2 regions of the Streptomyces sp. NBC_00122 genome follow, and region 1 is predicted to be linked to the other one. Evidence: riboswitches for the same ligand, from Rfam matches in the RefSeq annotation. Region 1 holds a riboswitch; the other holds the start of a gene.

What was found. Region 1 has a riboswitch for ZMP and ZTP ahead of glyA (serine hydroxymethyltransferase). Riboswitches for the same ligand answer to the same signal wherever they lie in the genome.
Region 2: another riboswitch for ZMP and ZTP. It lies ahead of OG737_RS26180 (bifunctional 5,10-methylenetetrahydrofolate dehydrogenase/5,10-methenyltetrahydrofolate cyclohydrolase); the one in region 1 lies ahead of glyA (serine hydroxymethyltransferase).

The regions. Positions count from the first base shown of each region.
Region 1 covers NZ_CP108191.1:3,890,520-3,897,884, reverse strand. The annotation lists gene trpS (tryptophan--tRNA ligase) at 1-211, opposite strand, end outside; gene glyA (serine hydroxymethyltransferase) at 692-1,957, opposite strand; ZMP/ZTP riboswitch at 1,992-2,082, opposite strand; gene rocD (ornithine--oxo-acid transaminase) at 2,192-3,394, shown strand; gene OG737_RS18555 (glutathionylspermidine synthase family protein) at 3,402-4,604, opposite strand; gene OG737_RS18550 (hypothetical protein) at 4,613-4,930, opposite strand; gene OG737_RS18545 (DMT family transporter) at 5,042-5,887, shown strand; gene OG737_RS18540 (PLP-dependent aminotransferase family protein) at 5,936-7,333, opposite strand.
Region 2 covers NZ_CP108191.1:5,665,481-5,672,845, reverse strand. The annotation lists gene OG737_RS26185 (MAB_1171c family putative transporter) at 1-678, shown strand, start outside; gene OG737_RS26180 (bifunctional 5,10-methylenetetrahydrofolate dehydrogenase/5,10-methenyltetrahydrofolate cyclohydrolase) at 755-1,600, opposite strand; ZMP/ZTP riboswitch at 1,667-1,760, opposite strand; gene OG737_RS26175 (methyltransferase domain-containing protein) at 1,818-2,579, shown strand; gene OG737_RS26170 (RNA polymerase sigma factor) at 2,795-4,399, shown strand; gene OG737_RS26165 (DUF2201 family putative metallopeptidase) at 4,411-6,219, opposite strand; gene OG737_RS26160 (MoxR family ATPase) at 6,216-7,277, opposite strand.

The DNA of each region.
Region 1 (7,365 bases):
GCAGCTGCGCGGCGGAGAGGCGGGTGTTCGCGCGCAGATCCTTCGGATCCTGCGGCATGGTGATCGCGTGCAGGTCGACGACCATGTAGAACGCGTCGTGCGTCTCCTGCAGGGCGACGTACTGGCGGATGGCTCCGAGGTAGTTCCCGAGGTGGAACGAACCGGAGGTGGGCTGGATGCCGGAGAGCGCGCGAGGACGATCAGAAGCCATGGCTTCATTCTCTCAGGTGCGGGGGCGGGCTCGGGCCCTCCGCTGGCCGGAACCTTCCGGGTCGCGACCGGTCGCGCCGGTGCCGCGCACGGGTACCGGCCGGTAGCGGCCCGGCCGGATCTTGCCCCGGCCGAACGACCGATTTCCGCCGCCGCCCGAACCCGCGCCTCGAACGCCGGCGGGGCTGGGCGGTGCCGCTGCGCGGGGCTCTCCGGGCTCCGCCCGACTGCGCCTCGAACGCCGGCGGGGCCGGGCTGGGCTCCGCCCCGGACCCGGCGCCTTCGGCGCGGGTACGCCTTCGAACGCCGGGCTGGGCTGGATTGCCCTGCGGGCAATCCAGCCCAGGCTGGGCGCGGGGTTGCGCCGCGCGCACTTCCAAGCCGCTGCCGCGGCATATCCAGCCCTGCCGGGCACGATCCAGCCCCGCCGGCGTTTGAGGCGCGGGGGGCCGGGGCGGCGGCCCGGGCGGGGCCGTGGGGGTTACAGGGGGAGGCCCGGGGCCGGGAAGGCGGACATCAGGGCGGTGACCTCCGCGCGGACGGCGGCCAGCGCCACCTCGTCGGACTTGGCGGCGGCGTCGACCGAGCGCGAGATCCAGTCCGCCACCAGCGGCATGTGCAGGGCCCCGAGCCCCCGCGACGTCAGGGACGGGGTGCCGATCCGGATGCCCGACGGGTCGAACGGCTTGCGGGGGTCGAACGGCACCGTGTTGTAGTTCACCACGATCCCCGCCCGGTCCAGGGCCTTCGCCGCGACCTTGCCCGGGACGTCCTTGCCCGTCAGGTCGATCAGGATCAGGTGGTTGTCCGTACCGCCCGAGACGAGGTCGAAGCCCCGCTCCAGCAGCGCAGCCGCCAGCGCCTTCGCGTTGGCGACGACCGCGTGGGCGTACGAGACGAACGACGGCTGCGCCGCCTCGTGCAGCGCCACCGCGATACCGGCCGTCGTCTGGTTGTGCGGCCCGCCCTGGAGGCCCGGGAAGACGGCCTTGTCGATGGCCTTCGCGTGCTCCTCGCGGCACATCAGCATCGCGCCGCGCGGACCGCGCAGCGTCTTGTGCGTGGTCGTGGAGATCACGTCCACGTGCCCCGCCGGGGACGGGTGCGCCCCGCCCGCGATCAGGCCCGCGATGTGCGCCACGTCGGCGACGAGGACCGAGCCCGCCTCCTGCGCGATCGACGCGAACGCCGCGAAGTCGATCGTGCGCGGCAGCGCGGTGCCGCCGCAGAAGATCACCTTGGGGCGTTCCGCCAGGGCCAGGTCGCGCACCGCGTCGTAGTCGATGAGCCCGGTGTCCGCACGGACGCCGTACTGCACGCCCCGGAACCACGACCCCGTCGCCGAGACGCCCCAGCCGTGGGTCAGGTGCCCGCCCATCGGCAGCGCCATGCCCATCACCGTGTCGCCCGGCTTCGCGAAGGCGAGGTAGACGGCCAGGTTCGCCGGGGAGCCGGAGTACGGCTGGACGTTGGCGTGGTCCACGCCGAACAGGCCCTTGGCCCGCTCGACGGCGAGGGCCTCGACGCGGTCGATGTTCTGCTGGCCCTCGTAGTAGCGGCGGCCCGGGTAGCCCTCGCTGTACTTGTTCTGCAGCACCGTGCCGGAGGCTTCGAGCACGGCCGCGGACACGTAGTTCTCGCTGGGGATCAGACGCAGGGTCTGCGCCTGGAGCGTTTCCTCCGCCGCGACGAAGGACGCCAGTTCGGGGTCGGTCGCGGAAAGGGCGGGATGGCGGCTCGCGGACATGGCGGGCTCCTCCGGGGTCGATGTGATCGGTACCCCGCGAGGCCCAGGCGAGCGGCCCTGTATGCGGACGAGCGCGCACGGCTCCCCCGGAGTTGGTTCTCCGTACGCCAGTCGCCGTGCGTACCGGCCACCTTAGCGGGCGCGCCACAAGAAAGGTTTCTCCGTCCGCTGTGCGAGCGAGGATGGAAAGTGACGCCACCCTCGTCACCGGCCTGACGGACGATCGGAGACCCCGTGTCGACAACTGCTGATGCCATCCGCTCCGCCGAAGCGCACAGTGCGCACAACTACCACCCGCTGCCCGTGGTCGTCGCCACCGCGGAAGGCGCGTGGATGACCGACGTGGAGGGCCGCCGGTACCTCGACATGCTCGCCGGCTACTCGGCGCTCAACTTCGGGCACGGCAACCCCCGTCTGCTCGACGCCGCCCGCGCGCAGCTGGACCGGGTCACGCTGACCTCGCGCGCCTTCCACCACGACCGCTTCGCCGACTTCTGCACCGAGCTCGCCGCGCTGTGCGGCAAGGAGATGGTGCTGCCCATGAACACGGGCGCGGAGGCCGTGGAGACGGCCGTGAAGACCGCGCGCAAGTGGGGCTACGAGGTCAAGGGCGTGCCGGACGGGCACGCGAAGATCGTGGTCGCGGCGAACAACTTCCACGGCCGGACGACGACGATCGTCTCCTTCTCCACGGACCACGAGGCGCGCGACCACTACGGCCCGTACACCCCCGGCTTCGAGATCGTCCCGTACGGCGACCTGACCGCGCTGGAGTCGGCGGTCACCGCGCACACCGTCGCCGTCCTGCTGGAGCCGATCCAGGGCGAGGCGGGGGTGCTGGTGCCGCCCACCGGATACCTGAAGGGCGTACGGGAGCTGACGCGCGAGCGGAACGTCCTCTTCATGGCGGACGAGATCCAGTCGGGGCTGGGCCGGACCGGCAGGACCTTCGCGTGCGACCACGAGGGCGTCGTCCCCGACATGTACGTCCTCGGCAAGGCGCTCGGCGGCGGAGTGGTGCCGGTCTCGGCCGTCGTCGCCGACCGGGACGTGCTCGGGGTGTTCCGGCCGGGCGAGCACGGCTCCACCTTCGGCGGGAACCCGCTCGCGTGCGCCGTCGGCCTGGAGGTCGTGGCGATGCTCAGGACGGGCGAGTACCAGCAGCGCGCCACCGAGCTGGGCGACCACCTGCACCGGGAGCTGAACCTGCTGGTCGGCACGGGCGCGGTGACCGCCGTACGCGGGCGGGGGCTGTGGGCGGGCGTGGACATCGAGCCGTCGCGCGGGACCGGACGGGAGATCTCCGAGAAGCTGATGGAGCTGGGCGTCCTGGTGAAGGACACCCACGGGTCCACGATCCGGATCGCCCCGCCGCTGGTGATCAGCAAGGAGGACCTGGACTGGGGCCTGGACCAGCTCAGGTCCCTCCTCGCCTGACCCTTCGCTACAGGATCACGTGGGGCAGGAAGCGGGCGTACTCGTCCGTGACCGGCCCCGCCGATTCGCGGATGCCGAGCCCCGCCGCCTCGTCCTCGACGACCCACGCGCCGAGCACCACCCGGTTGCCGTCGAAGTCGGGCAGCGGGGCCAGGGCCTGGAAGCAGTACCGCTCCCCCTCCTCCGGCGTGAACGGCTCGCCGGTGCCGTCCGCCGGGTGGAGGGTGACCCCGGCGCCCTCGCGGCCCAGCAGCGGCTTGGCCACGTAGCCCCCGGCGCCGGGCTCCGCCAGCTCGCGCGGGCCGTCGAGGTAGGCGGGCAGCAGGTTCGGGTGCTCCGGGAAGAGCTCCCACAGGATCGCCAGCAGCGCCTTGTTGGACAGCAGCATCTTCCACAGCGGCTCGATCCAGCAGGTGGTGCCGGAGCCGCCGCCGTGGTCGTACGTGCCGAGGACCTGGGGGCCGAACTCGTCGGTGGCCAGCCACTCCCACGGGTAGAGCTTGAAGCAGGAGCGGATGAAGCGGAGCTTCTCGTCCACGAACCGGCCGGACAGGCTGTCCCAGCCGATCTGCTCCACGGACAGGGCCTGGGTGTCCAGGCCGGCCTGCTCCGCGGTCTCCTTGAGGTAGGCGACCGTCATCAGGTCCTCGCCGAGCTCGTCGGTCTCGGAGTGCGCGAAGTGCAGGGGGCCGGGCGGAAGCAGCTCGGCCTGCCGGCGCCAGGCGTCGACGAGGCGCTCGTGCAGGGAGTTCCACTGGTCGGCGCCCGGGAAGCGCGCCTCCATCCAGAACCACTGCGGACTGGCCGCCTCCACGAGGGAGGTGGGGGTGTCGGCGTTGTACTCCAGCATCTTGGCCGGGCTGCCGGTGCCGTCGTAGCGCAGGTCGAAACGGCCGTAGAGGGAGGGCTGTTCGGCGCGGCGGCGCCAGGACTCGGCGATCAGCGCGGCGAGCTCCGGGTCGGTGATGCCGAGGTCGGCGAAGCGGTCGTGCTCGACGATGTGCGCGGCCGCGGCCAGGCACATGGCGTGCAGTTCCTCGACGACGTCCTCCAGCGCCTCGACCTCGGGAAGGGAGAAGGAGTAGTAGGCGCTCTCGTCCCAGTAGGGGCGCAGGGAGTCGTCGGGGTACCGGGTGAGGGGGTAGATCAGCCCCTGCTCCTCGACGGTCTTCTGCCAGTCGGGGCGGGGCTCGATGGTGTGCCGCTCCACGGGTGCGCTCAGCCGCCGCTGGAGCCGGAGCTGCTGTGCCCGCCGATGCCGCCGCGGGTGACGGCGGACTTGTCGAAGCTGCCGCCGGAGACCTTGCCGTTGCGGACGGAACCGCCGTAGTAGTACGTGCCGCGGCTGCTGCTACTGCTGCCCTTGCAGTGCTTGTCGTCCAGCTTGTCCAGCGTGGTCCGGTCGACGCAGCGCCGGTCCGGCTCGTTGCTGTTGCCGCAGGCCACGAGCGTGGCCGCGAGCAGGCCCATGCCGCCGAGGACGACGGCGCCGGAGCGCATCCGGCGCTGGTTGGTACTACTACTGCTGCTGTCCATGTCTGCTGCTCCCCTGATGGCGTGCTCCCGACAGACTAGAGCGGCGGCCCGGGCCGATGGAATCCGGCCGCCGTGAGATCCGTGACCTAAAGTCAGTTCGTGCTCATTGGGATGATTTGCGCGCTGGGCGCGGCGGTCTGCTTCGGCACGGCGTCCGTTCTGCAGGCCATGGCGTCGCGAGCCGTGGAGCCGGGGACGGGGTCCGGAGTGGACCCGGCGCTGATGATGCGGGCGGTCCGGCAGTGGCGCTATCTGGCCGGTCTCGGCCTCGACGCGGTGGGCTTCGTGTTCCAGATCATCGCGCTGCGCCACATCCCGATCTACGTGGTGGGAGCCGCGCTGGCCGCGAGCCTGGCCGTGACGGCGGTGGTCGCGGCCCGGCTGATGCGGGTGCGGCTGTCCAGGACGGAGTGGGGCGCGGTGGGGGTGGTGTGCGCGGGGATGCTGATGCTGGGGCTGGCTTCCGGAGAGGAGGGCACGGGGGAGGGGTCGCTCGCGCTGAAGCTGGGGCTGCTGGCCGTGGCGGGGCTGGTGCTGCTGGTCGGCACGGTGGCGGGCCGGCTCCCGGACGGGCCGCGGGCGCTGGTGCTGGGTCTGGCCGCGGGGACGGGCTTCGGGGTGGTGGAGGTGGCGGTCCGGCTGATCGACGGCTTCTCGCCCGCCGAGCTGCGCAATCCCGCCCTGTACGCGCTGCTGTTGGGCGGGGGTGCGGCGTTCCTGCTGCTCACCTCGGCCCTCCAGCGCGGCTCGGTGACGGCGGCGACGGCCGGCCTGGTGCTCGGCGAGACGGTCGGCCCGGCGGTGGTGGGGGTGGTCTGGCTGGGCGACCGCCCCCGGGAGGGCCTGGCCTGGCTGGCGGTGACGGGCTTCGTGGTGGCGGTGACCGGAGCCCTTGCACTGGCCCGCTTCGGGGAGCCCCCGGAACCCGCGCCGGTGCCCGTACCCCCGGCCGCGTGACCCCGGCCGCGTGACCCCGCCGCACTGCGGGGCTCCGGTGCGGCGGCGCTACGGGAGGGCCGCCGAGAGGGCCGCCAGGGTCGGGGTCCACGCGCTGTCCGACGGGGTTCCGTAGCCGACGACCAGCGCGTCGCGCGGCGGGAGCACCGCCTGCGGGTGGCGGAAGCCGGACAGGCCGTCCAGGGCCAGGTCCTGCCAGGCCGCCGACTGGAGCACCGCGCGCTCCGTCCCCGCCGGGAGGTCGAGGACCGCGTGCAGGCCCGCCGCGATCCCGGAGACGCCGACCCGGCCGTCCACCGCCGCCACCAGTTCGTCCCGGCGGCGCCGGTAGCGCAGGCGCATGCCGCGCACGTGGCGGTCGTACGCCCCGGAGGTGATGAACTCCGCCAGGGTGAGCTGGTCCAGCGCGCTGGAGGTCCAGTCGCCCATGCCCTTGACCGCCAGGACCTCGTCCACCAGCCCCGGCGGGACCACCATCCAGCCCATGCGCAGCCCCGGGGCGAGGGACTTGCTGGCCGTGCCGAGGTACACCACCCGGTCCGGGTCCAGCCCTTGCAGGGCGCCGACCGGCTGGCGGTCGTAGCGGAACTCCCCGTCGTAGTCGTCCTCCAGGATCAGGCCGCCGGTGGTGCGGGCCCAGTCGACCGCCGCCGCCCGGCGGGCCGGGGTCAGGGCGGCCCCCGTCGGGAACTGGTGCGCCGGGGTCAGGAGCACCGCGCCCGGACCGGGGCCCAGTTCCCCCGTACGGGCCCCCTCCCCGTCCACGCCCAGCGGCGGCGTCCGCAGCCCGGCCCGCGTGAGCAGGTTCCGGTGGACGTCCAGGCCGTACCCCTCCACCGCCACCTCCCGTACCCGCCGCGCCCGCAGCACCCGTGCCAGCAGGGTGATCCCGTGCGCGAAGCCGGCGCACAGCACGATCCGGTCCGGGTCCGCGTACACCCCGCGCGCCCGCGCCAGGTATCCGGTCAGCGCCTCGCGCAGCTCGGGCCGGCCGCGGCCGTCGCTCCCGTACCCGAAGGCCTCGTTCGGGGCACCCGTCAGCGCCCGCCGGGCCGCCGACAGCCAGGCCGCCCGCGGGAAGGCGCTCACGTCCGGGGAGCCCGGCCGCAGGCTGTACGAGGGCCCCTGGCGCGCGGGACGCCGTACGCGGGCGGCCGCCGCGGCGGTCCGGCGCGGCCGGGCCCGTTCCGCGACCCGGGTGCCGGAGCCCTGGCGGGCCGTCAGCCAGCCCTCGGCGACGAGCTCGGCATAGGCCTCCGCGACGGTGTTCCTGGCGATGCCCAGGTCGCCGGCGAGCGAACGGGAGGACGGCAGCCGGGTCCCGGCGGCCAGCCGGCCGCTGCGCGCGGCCTCGCGCAGCGCCTCGACGAGCCCGGCCCGCAGCCCGCGTCCGGCGGAGAGTTCCAGATGCAGGTCGGCGCCGAAAGTGGCCCAGGATTCCGTCATGGATATGGACCATATCGGTGGGCCGTCCGCCG
Region 2 (7,365 bases), 1.8 Mb from region 1:
GTCGGGACCTCTGCGCTGACCGTGCTGTGCGGGAAGTGGGTGTGGCGCGCGGACCGCTCGCTGCGCCCGCTGCGCACCGGACTGGCGCTGATCGTGTGCGGCGGGCTGCTGGACCTGGCCTACCTCGCCGCGAAGTGGGCCTCGGTGGCGGCCCGCTGGGCCGGCCGGGACTGGGTGGCCTCCGCGGACGTGGCGCTGTCGCTGGTCTCCGGGGCGGCCCTGCTGATCGGTGCGGGGTTCATCGTGCCGCTGGTCGGCGGGTCGGCGGCCTGGCGGGACTTCACCCAGTACCGGCGGCTGTATCCGCTGTGGAAGGCACTGCGCGGAGCCGCGGCCGCGAGGGTACGGACCGTGCCGCTGGCCTGGTGGTCGCCGGTCGGGTCCCGCCTCATCCACCGTGAGTCCTTCATCGACGACGGCATCCTGGCGCTCGCCTCCCGGTTCGACCCCGCCGTGCGCGGCGCGGCGTACGAGGCGGCGCGCGGGCAGGGCATGAGCGAGACCCGGGCCGCCGTGGTCGCGGACGCGGCCGTGCTCGCCGTCGCCTGCCGGCGCGGGGCCGCCGGTACGGAGGGCGAGCACCCGTCCCCGTACCGGCTGGGCGGCAGCCCGCTGGGGGCCCTGGCCCGGGAGTTCCGCACCTCCCCCATCGTCGCCGCGGCCCGCGAGACGGCCTAAGCGAGGCCTAAGCGGAAACACAGCGCCCCGGGCCCGAGGGCCCGGGGCGTTCGCCGGCCGGCTGCGGGGCCGCGGCTCAGAGCTCCGCGAGGTCCAGCCCGGCCTGCGCGGCGGCGGCCTGGACGGTCTGCTCCAGCAGGACGGCGATGGTCATCGGGCCGACCCCGCCCGGTACCGGGGTGATCAGGGAGGCGCGGGCGGCGGCCGACTCGAAGTGGACGTCGCCGACGTTGCCCTCGTTGTACCCGGCGTCCAGGACCACGGCGCCCGGCTTGATGTCCTCGCCCCGGATGAATTCGGCCTTGCCGACGGCGGCGACCAGCACGTCCGCCTGGCGCACGATCGAGGGGAGGTCCTGGGTGCGGGAGTGGCAGTAGGTGACGGTGGCGTTCTGCTCCAGCAGCAGCATCCCGGCCGGCTTGCCCAGGATCGCGCTGCGGCCGACGACCACGGCGTGCTTCCCGGTGAGGTCCACGTCGTAGGCGGCGAGGAGGCGCATGATGCCGCCGGGTGTGCAGGAGACGAAGCCCGGCAGCCCGAAGCCCATGGCGGCGAAGGAGTGCATGGTGACGCCGTCGACGTCCTTGCCGGGCGCGATGGCCTCGAAGGCGGCGCGCTCGTCGATGTGGTGCGGGACGGGGTGCTGGAGCAGGATGCCGCTGATCTCGGGGTCCTCGGAGAGCGCGGTGAGCGTGGCCACCAGCTCCTCGGTGGTGGTCTCGGCCGGCAGCTCCACGTGGCGGGAGGTGATCCCGGCCTTGGCGCAACGGTTCTGCTTCATGCGTACGTACGTGACGGAGGCGGGGTCCTCACCGACCAGCACGGTCGCGAGACAGGGCGCGGTACCGGTGCGCTCGGTGATCTTCGCCGCGTAGGCGGCGGTCTGCTCCGAGATGCGGCGGGCGAGGGCCGTGCCGTCCATCAGCTGGGCAGAGGCGGTGGCAGTCTGGGCGGTCGTCACGGGGTCTCCTGAACGTCGCTGCGGATCGCGGTTCGCCCAGGCGCGCGGCAGTCGACGTACGGACGTACGCCGGGCCGCTCCCCGGTGGTGATCCACCCGAACGCCAGTCACGGCCCGCCGTCCACTGTAGTCGACATATCCGGTGGATAGCCGTGGCCCGACCTGGGACGATCAAGACATGACGCGTACTTTCGACCATCTCGTCGCCGAGGCCGAATCCGTCTCCGTGGACGGCTGGGACTTCTCCTGGCTCGACGGCCGCGCCACCGAGCAGCGCCCCTCCTGGGGCTACCAGCGGCTGCTGGGAGAGCGTCTGGCCCGCGTCCGGTCCGCCCTCGACATCCAGACCGGCGGCGGCGAGGTCCTCGCCGGATCCGGCCCCCTGCCCCCGCTGACGGCGGCTACCGAGTCCTGGCCGCCCAACATCGCGAAGGCGACCCGGCTGCTGCACCCGCTCGGCGCGGTGGTGGTCGCCGACGCCGACGAGCCGCCGCTGCCCTTCGGCGACGAGGCCTTCGAGCTGGTCACGAGCCGCCACCCGGTGACCATCTGGTGGGACGAGATCGCGCGGGTCCTGCGGCCCGGCGGCACCTACCTGTCCCAGCAGGTCGGTCCGGCGAGCGTCTTCGAGCTGGTCGAGTACTTCCTCGGGCCCCAGCCGGAGGAGGTCCGGCGCGGCCGGCACCCCGACGACGCCGTGGCGGACGCCACGAAGGCCGGCCTCGAAGTCGTCGATCTGCGCTCCGAGCGACTGCGTACGGAGTTCCATGACATCGGAGCCGTGATCTACTTTCTACGGAAGGTGATCTGGATGGTGCCCGGCTTCACGGTCGGGCAGTACCGGGACAGGTTGCGCGAGCTGCACGAACGGATCGAACGCGAAGGCCCGTTCGTCGCGCACACCGCCCGCTTCCTCATCGAAGCCCGCAAAAAGGGGTGACGGAGAGGGCGGACGGATTCCCGCCGGATCGGTTGCGCGGCCACAGCGTGGCGCAGGTCACTCAATTCAGCGCGTAACGAATCGACTCGGGCATGCGATGAACCGACAGGCGTCCTCGCGCGGCCCCGGAATACAGACCCCCCTCGGGTCTGTTTCCCGAGTTCGCGCGATGATGTCCCGCCCACCCCTTATCTGTTCGCAACGAGAGGCTCCTTGTGTCGCTCAGCCCGTCCCGTACGTTCCCTCCGGAGATCGCCGAATCGGAGGCCCTCGTCGCGCTCGTCGAGCGCGGCCGCGAGCAGGGTCACATCAACGGTGACGACGTGCGCCAGGCCTTCGAGGCCGGCCGCATCCCGGTGGACCAGTGGAAGCGGGTCCTGCGCAGCCTGAACCAGGTCCTGGACGAGGAGGGTGTCGCCCTCCACGTCAGCGCGGCCCCCGCCACCAAGACTGCCGCCAAGAAGCCCCGCAAGGCAGCCGCCGCCCCGGCCCGCACGGTGGCCAAGAAGGCAACCACCCCGCCGCGCCCCATCGGCGCGCGCAAGACGTCTGCCACCAGCACGGCCACCAGCGCGGCCACCGCCACCGCCGCGGCGATATCCGCTCCGTCGGCATCCGCCATCGAGGACGAGGCGACGGCCGGGGCCGCCGCCGAGCCGAAGAAGCGGACGGTCAAGAAGACCGCGACCGCCGCGAAGAAGACCGCCACCAAGAAGACGGCGGCGAAGAAGACCAGCGCCAAGGACGCCGACGAGGGCGAGACCCCCGCGGTGGAGGGTGAGGACTGGGCAGCCGAGGACCTCGCCGACGAGGCCGAGGAAGAGGCCCCCAAGGCCGCCGGCACCCAGGGCTTCGTCCTGTCCGACGACGACGAGGACGACGCTCCGGCGCAGACGGTCATGGTGGCCGGCGCCACCGCCGACCCCGTCAAGGACTACCTCAAGCTCATCGGCAAGGTGCCGCTCCTCAACGCCGAGCAGGAGGTCGAGCTCGCCAAGCGCATCGAGGCGGGCCTGTTCTCCGAGTACAAGCTCGAAGAGGAGGAGGACCACAAGCCCGCCTTCAAGCGCGAGCTGGAGATCCTGGTCGAGGACGGCCGCCGCGCGAAGAACCACCTGCTGGAGGCCAACCTCCGCCTCGTGGTCTCCCTCGCCAAGCGCTACACCGGCCGCGGCATGCTCTTCCTGGACCTGATCCAGGAGGGCAACGTCGGCCTGATCCGCGCCGTGGAGAAGTTCGACTACACCAAGGGCTTCAAGTTCTCCACGTATGCGACCTGGTGGATCCGGCAGGCGATCACGCGTGCCATGGCCGACCAGTCGCGCACCATCCGCATCCCCGTGCACATGGTCGAGATCATCAACAAGCTCGCCCGCGTGCAGCGCCAGATGCTCCAGGACCTGGGCCGCGAGCCCACCCCGGAGGAGCTGGGCAAGGAACTCGACATGACCCCCGAGAAGGTCATCGAGGTCCAGAAGTACGGCCGCGAGCCGATCTCCCTGCACACCCCGCTGGGTGAGGAGGGCGACAGCGAGTTCGGTGACCTCATCGAGGACTCCGAGGCGGTCGTGCCGGCCGACGCGGTCTCCTTCACCTTCCTCCAGGAGCAGCTCCAGTCCATCCTGGGCACGCTCTCCGAGCGCGAGGCGGGCGTGGTCTCCATGCGCTACGGCCTCAACGACGGCCAGCCCAAGACGCTGGACGAGATCGGCCGCGTGTACGGGGTCACCCGTGAGCGCATCCGCCAGATCGAGTCCAAGACCATGTCGAAGCTGCGCCACCCGTCGCGTTCGCAGGTGCTGCGCGACTACCTCGACTAGGCCCGCGGCCTTCAGGCCAGTCGGAAGACGGGCCCCTTGGGTGTGAACGGCAGGGAGGCACCCTGCGGAACCAGATAGGCGTGCTCACGCCGGATCCGCAGGGTGTCGCACCATCCGTCCGTGATCACCAGCACCGGGGCCCCGGGCGGGAAGTCCTCCGCCCGCTGCAGCAGGTCGATGCCCGGCTGCAGCACGGTCCCGCCCCGCCCGCGTACCCGGACCCGGCCCGCGATCTCGGTCGGGGGCAGATAGCCCGCGTCGTACGGCGCCGCGTCGCAGAACACGACGCGTGCCGCCGGTACGTCGCGGGCTTCCGCGTACGAGGCGATCGCGCCCAGCGCCTTGCCGAGCAGGGCGGCGTTCATCGACCCCGAGGTGTCGAGCACCACACCGAAGGTGCAGCGGGCCACCTCCTCGGGCGGGAAGTGCCGGCCCGCGCGCGGGATGTCCGGGGTGGAGGCCTGGCGGCGTGCCGGGCGCGCGTAGCTCCGTACGGGCGCGGGGCGCGGCACGTACTCGTCGAACCAGCGGGCCAGTTTCGCGTCCCAGGGCACGGGAGGATGGGCCAGCGCCCGGATCTCCTGGATCAGCCCGGCGGGCAGCAGCCCCCGCCGCCCCGCCTCGTGCAGGTCGAAGCCCTGGACGAGGCCGCGCCGGTAGAAGTCGTCCAGATCCGTGTACGGGCAGCTCCCCGGGTGGGGCAGCGGCTCGCCCAGGATGTCCCCGAGGCCTTTGCCGCGCAGGGTCGCGAGGCGGCGCATCCGGCGCGGGTCGGTGGCGATCCGGTCGTAGACCTCCTCCACGGACAGGTCCCGCAGCGCGGGGTCGTGGAGCAGTCCCGCGGGCATCTCGCCGACGCCCATCTCCACGAGCCAGCCGTTGACCACGTAGTCGGCGGCCACGTTGTGCAGGTACGGGTCGCGGGCGCCGCGGCGCTCGCCGTGGCGCAGGGCGGCGTGGAGCATCTCGTGGGCCAGGATGAACCGCCATTCGCCGTCGGTGAAGGTGCGCAGCGGGTTGACGTAGATCTCGCCGGAGCTCGCGCTGACCGCGGCGATGGCGATGCCCTGGGAGCGGGCCAGCTCGGCGTCGGCGACGATCTTGAGGCCGGCGGCGAGGCCGCCGAGCAGCGGGTACGAGGAGACGAACCAGTTCAGGGCCAGGTCCCAGGGCTGCTGGCGGGTCCGTTCGCCGGTGACCCGGTCGCGGCGGCCGCCGGCCACGTCCATCGCGGCGGAGACGCTGCGGGTCAGGGCGTGCGCGAAAGCGGCCTCCCAGTCGGGGGCGGTGGTGTTCCAGCGGCGCCAGGTGACCAGGACCTGGTCGGGGTGGTCGCCGGCGGTGCCGCACTGCGCGTAGGCGGCCGGGATGCCGTCGCGGCGCCAGCGGGCGGCGAGCAGGTCCTCGTCCCCGCCGGGGTATTCGGCGGGGAGGTGGTCGGGGGCCCGGCCTGTCGGAACGGTGAGCAGGAAGCGGTTGACCACCGCGCAGCGGGCGGCGAGGTCGAAGCGGTCGGGCTGCGGGCGGTCCTCGTCCTTGCTCGCGGGGACGTGGCCGAAGCCGAGGTGGAGCAGGGCGTGGGCAAGGGTCCAGGCCCAGTCCCGGGGGTCGGCTCGCCGGGTCGGATGGACGTGGACGGTGCCGTTGGAGTCCACCGCGGCCAGTCCCCCGGCCGGGGTAGCCGCGCATTTGGCCTGGCGGCAGACGGCGGCGTCGACGGCGGCGAGGGCCGGGTTCCGCTTGACCAGGGCGAGGCCCTCCGCGAAGGCCTCGGTGGCGGGATCGGGCTTGGCGTCCTTGCCGCGCGGGGTCCGGCTCACCGGCGGGCCTCGACCAGGCGGGGCATGTCGCGGGCGGCCTCGACCAGGAACCAGGCGGGCAGCACGGGCAGGCCGTCGGCGTCGTCGGCGATGACGGTCTGGGCGACCTCGACGGAGATCTCGGCGAGCTGGACGAGGAGCGATTTGGCGCGGTAGGCGGTCTGCCGGACAGCGGGCGAGACGTGTTCGCGCTGCGCGGGGAGTTCTTTGACCAGACGGCCCCGGAAGGCCTCGGCCAGGTAGTACAGCAGGTCCCGGTCCTCCATGCGGCGCGGCCAGCTCGCGTCACCCTTCATGATCGCCTCAATGCCGAAGGTGTGGCGGACGATCTTGGCGTAGCCGCAGAAGGAGACGGCGTGGGCGGGGGTGAGGGTGCCGTGCGCCACGACCTTCAGCGTCTGCTCGTCCAGGCCGGTCCCGAAGGAGTGCAGGGCGTCGGAGAGCATGTGCCAGGAGCGGGGCGTGGAGAACGCCTCCTCCGTCTTGGGCGGCTGCGACCACAGGTGGTCGGGGCGGTCGGTGAGGTAGTCCGTGACCCAGGGGTGGATGCCGTTCTCGCCGGCCCAGACCAGCCAGTCCCGCGCGGACGCCTGGAGGTGGACGTGGGTGAGGCGATTGACGAGGGCGGAGGCGATGGGCCGGGCGAGCGCGTTGTCCGTGGCGCGGTTGCCCGCGCCGATGACGATGGAGCCCGCGGGGAGCTCGTAGGAGCCGATCCGGCGGTCCAGGATCAGCGAGTAGAAGGCCTTCTGGACGTCCGGGGACGCGGCGTTGAGCTCGTCGAGGAAAAGGCAGTACGGCTCGTCGCGCGCAATGGCCTCTGGCGGGCAGAAGACGGAGCGGCCGCCTCGGATCTGCGGTACGCCGATCAGGTCCTCGGGGGCGAGCTGCGTGCCGAGGAGGCTGACGCACTCCAGGCCGAGGGAGTCGGCGAACTTCCGTACGAGCGAGGACTTGCCGATTCCGGGCGCCCCCCAGAGGAACACGGGCCGCACGGTGGCGAGGCCGAGGAGCAGTTCGGGGATCTGGGCGGGGGTGACGGTGACGGCAGCCTGCACGGGTGGCGGTCCTCATGATCGGGTCGTGTGGTGCGCCCAGTGTGGGCGCACCACACGACCCGGAGCACCCGGTTTTCCCCGGTCCCCG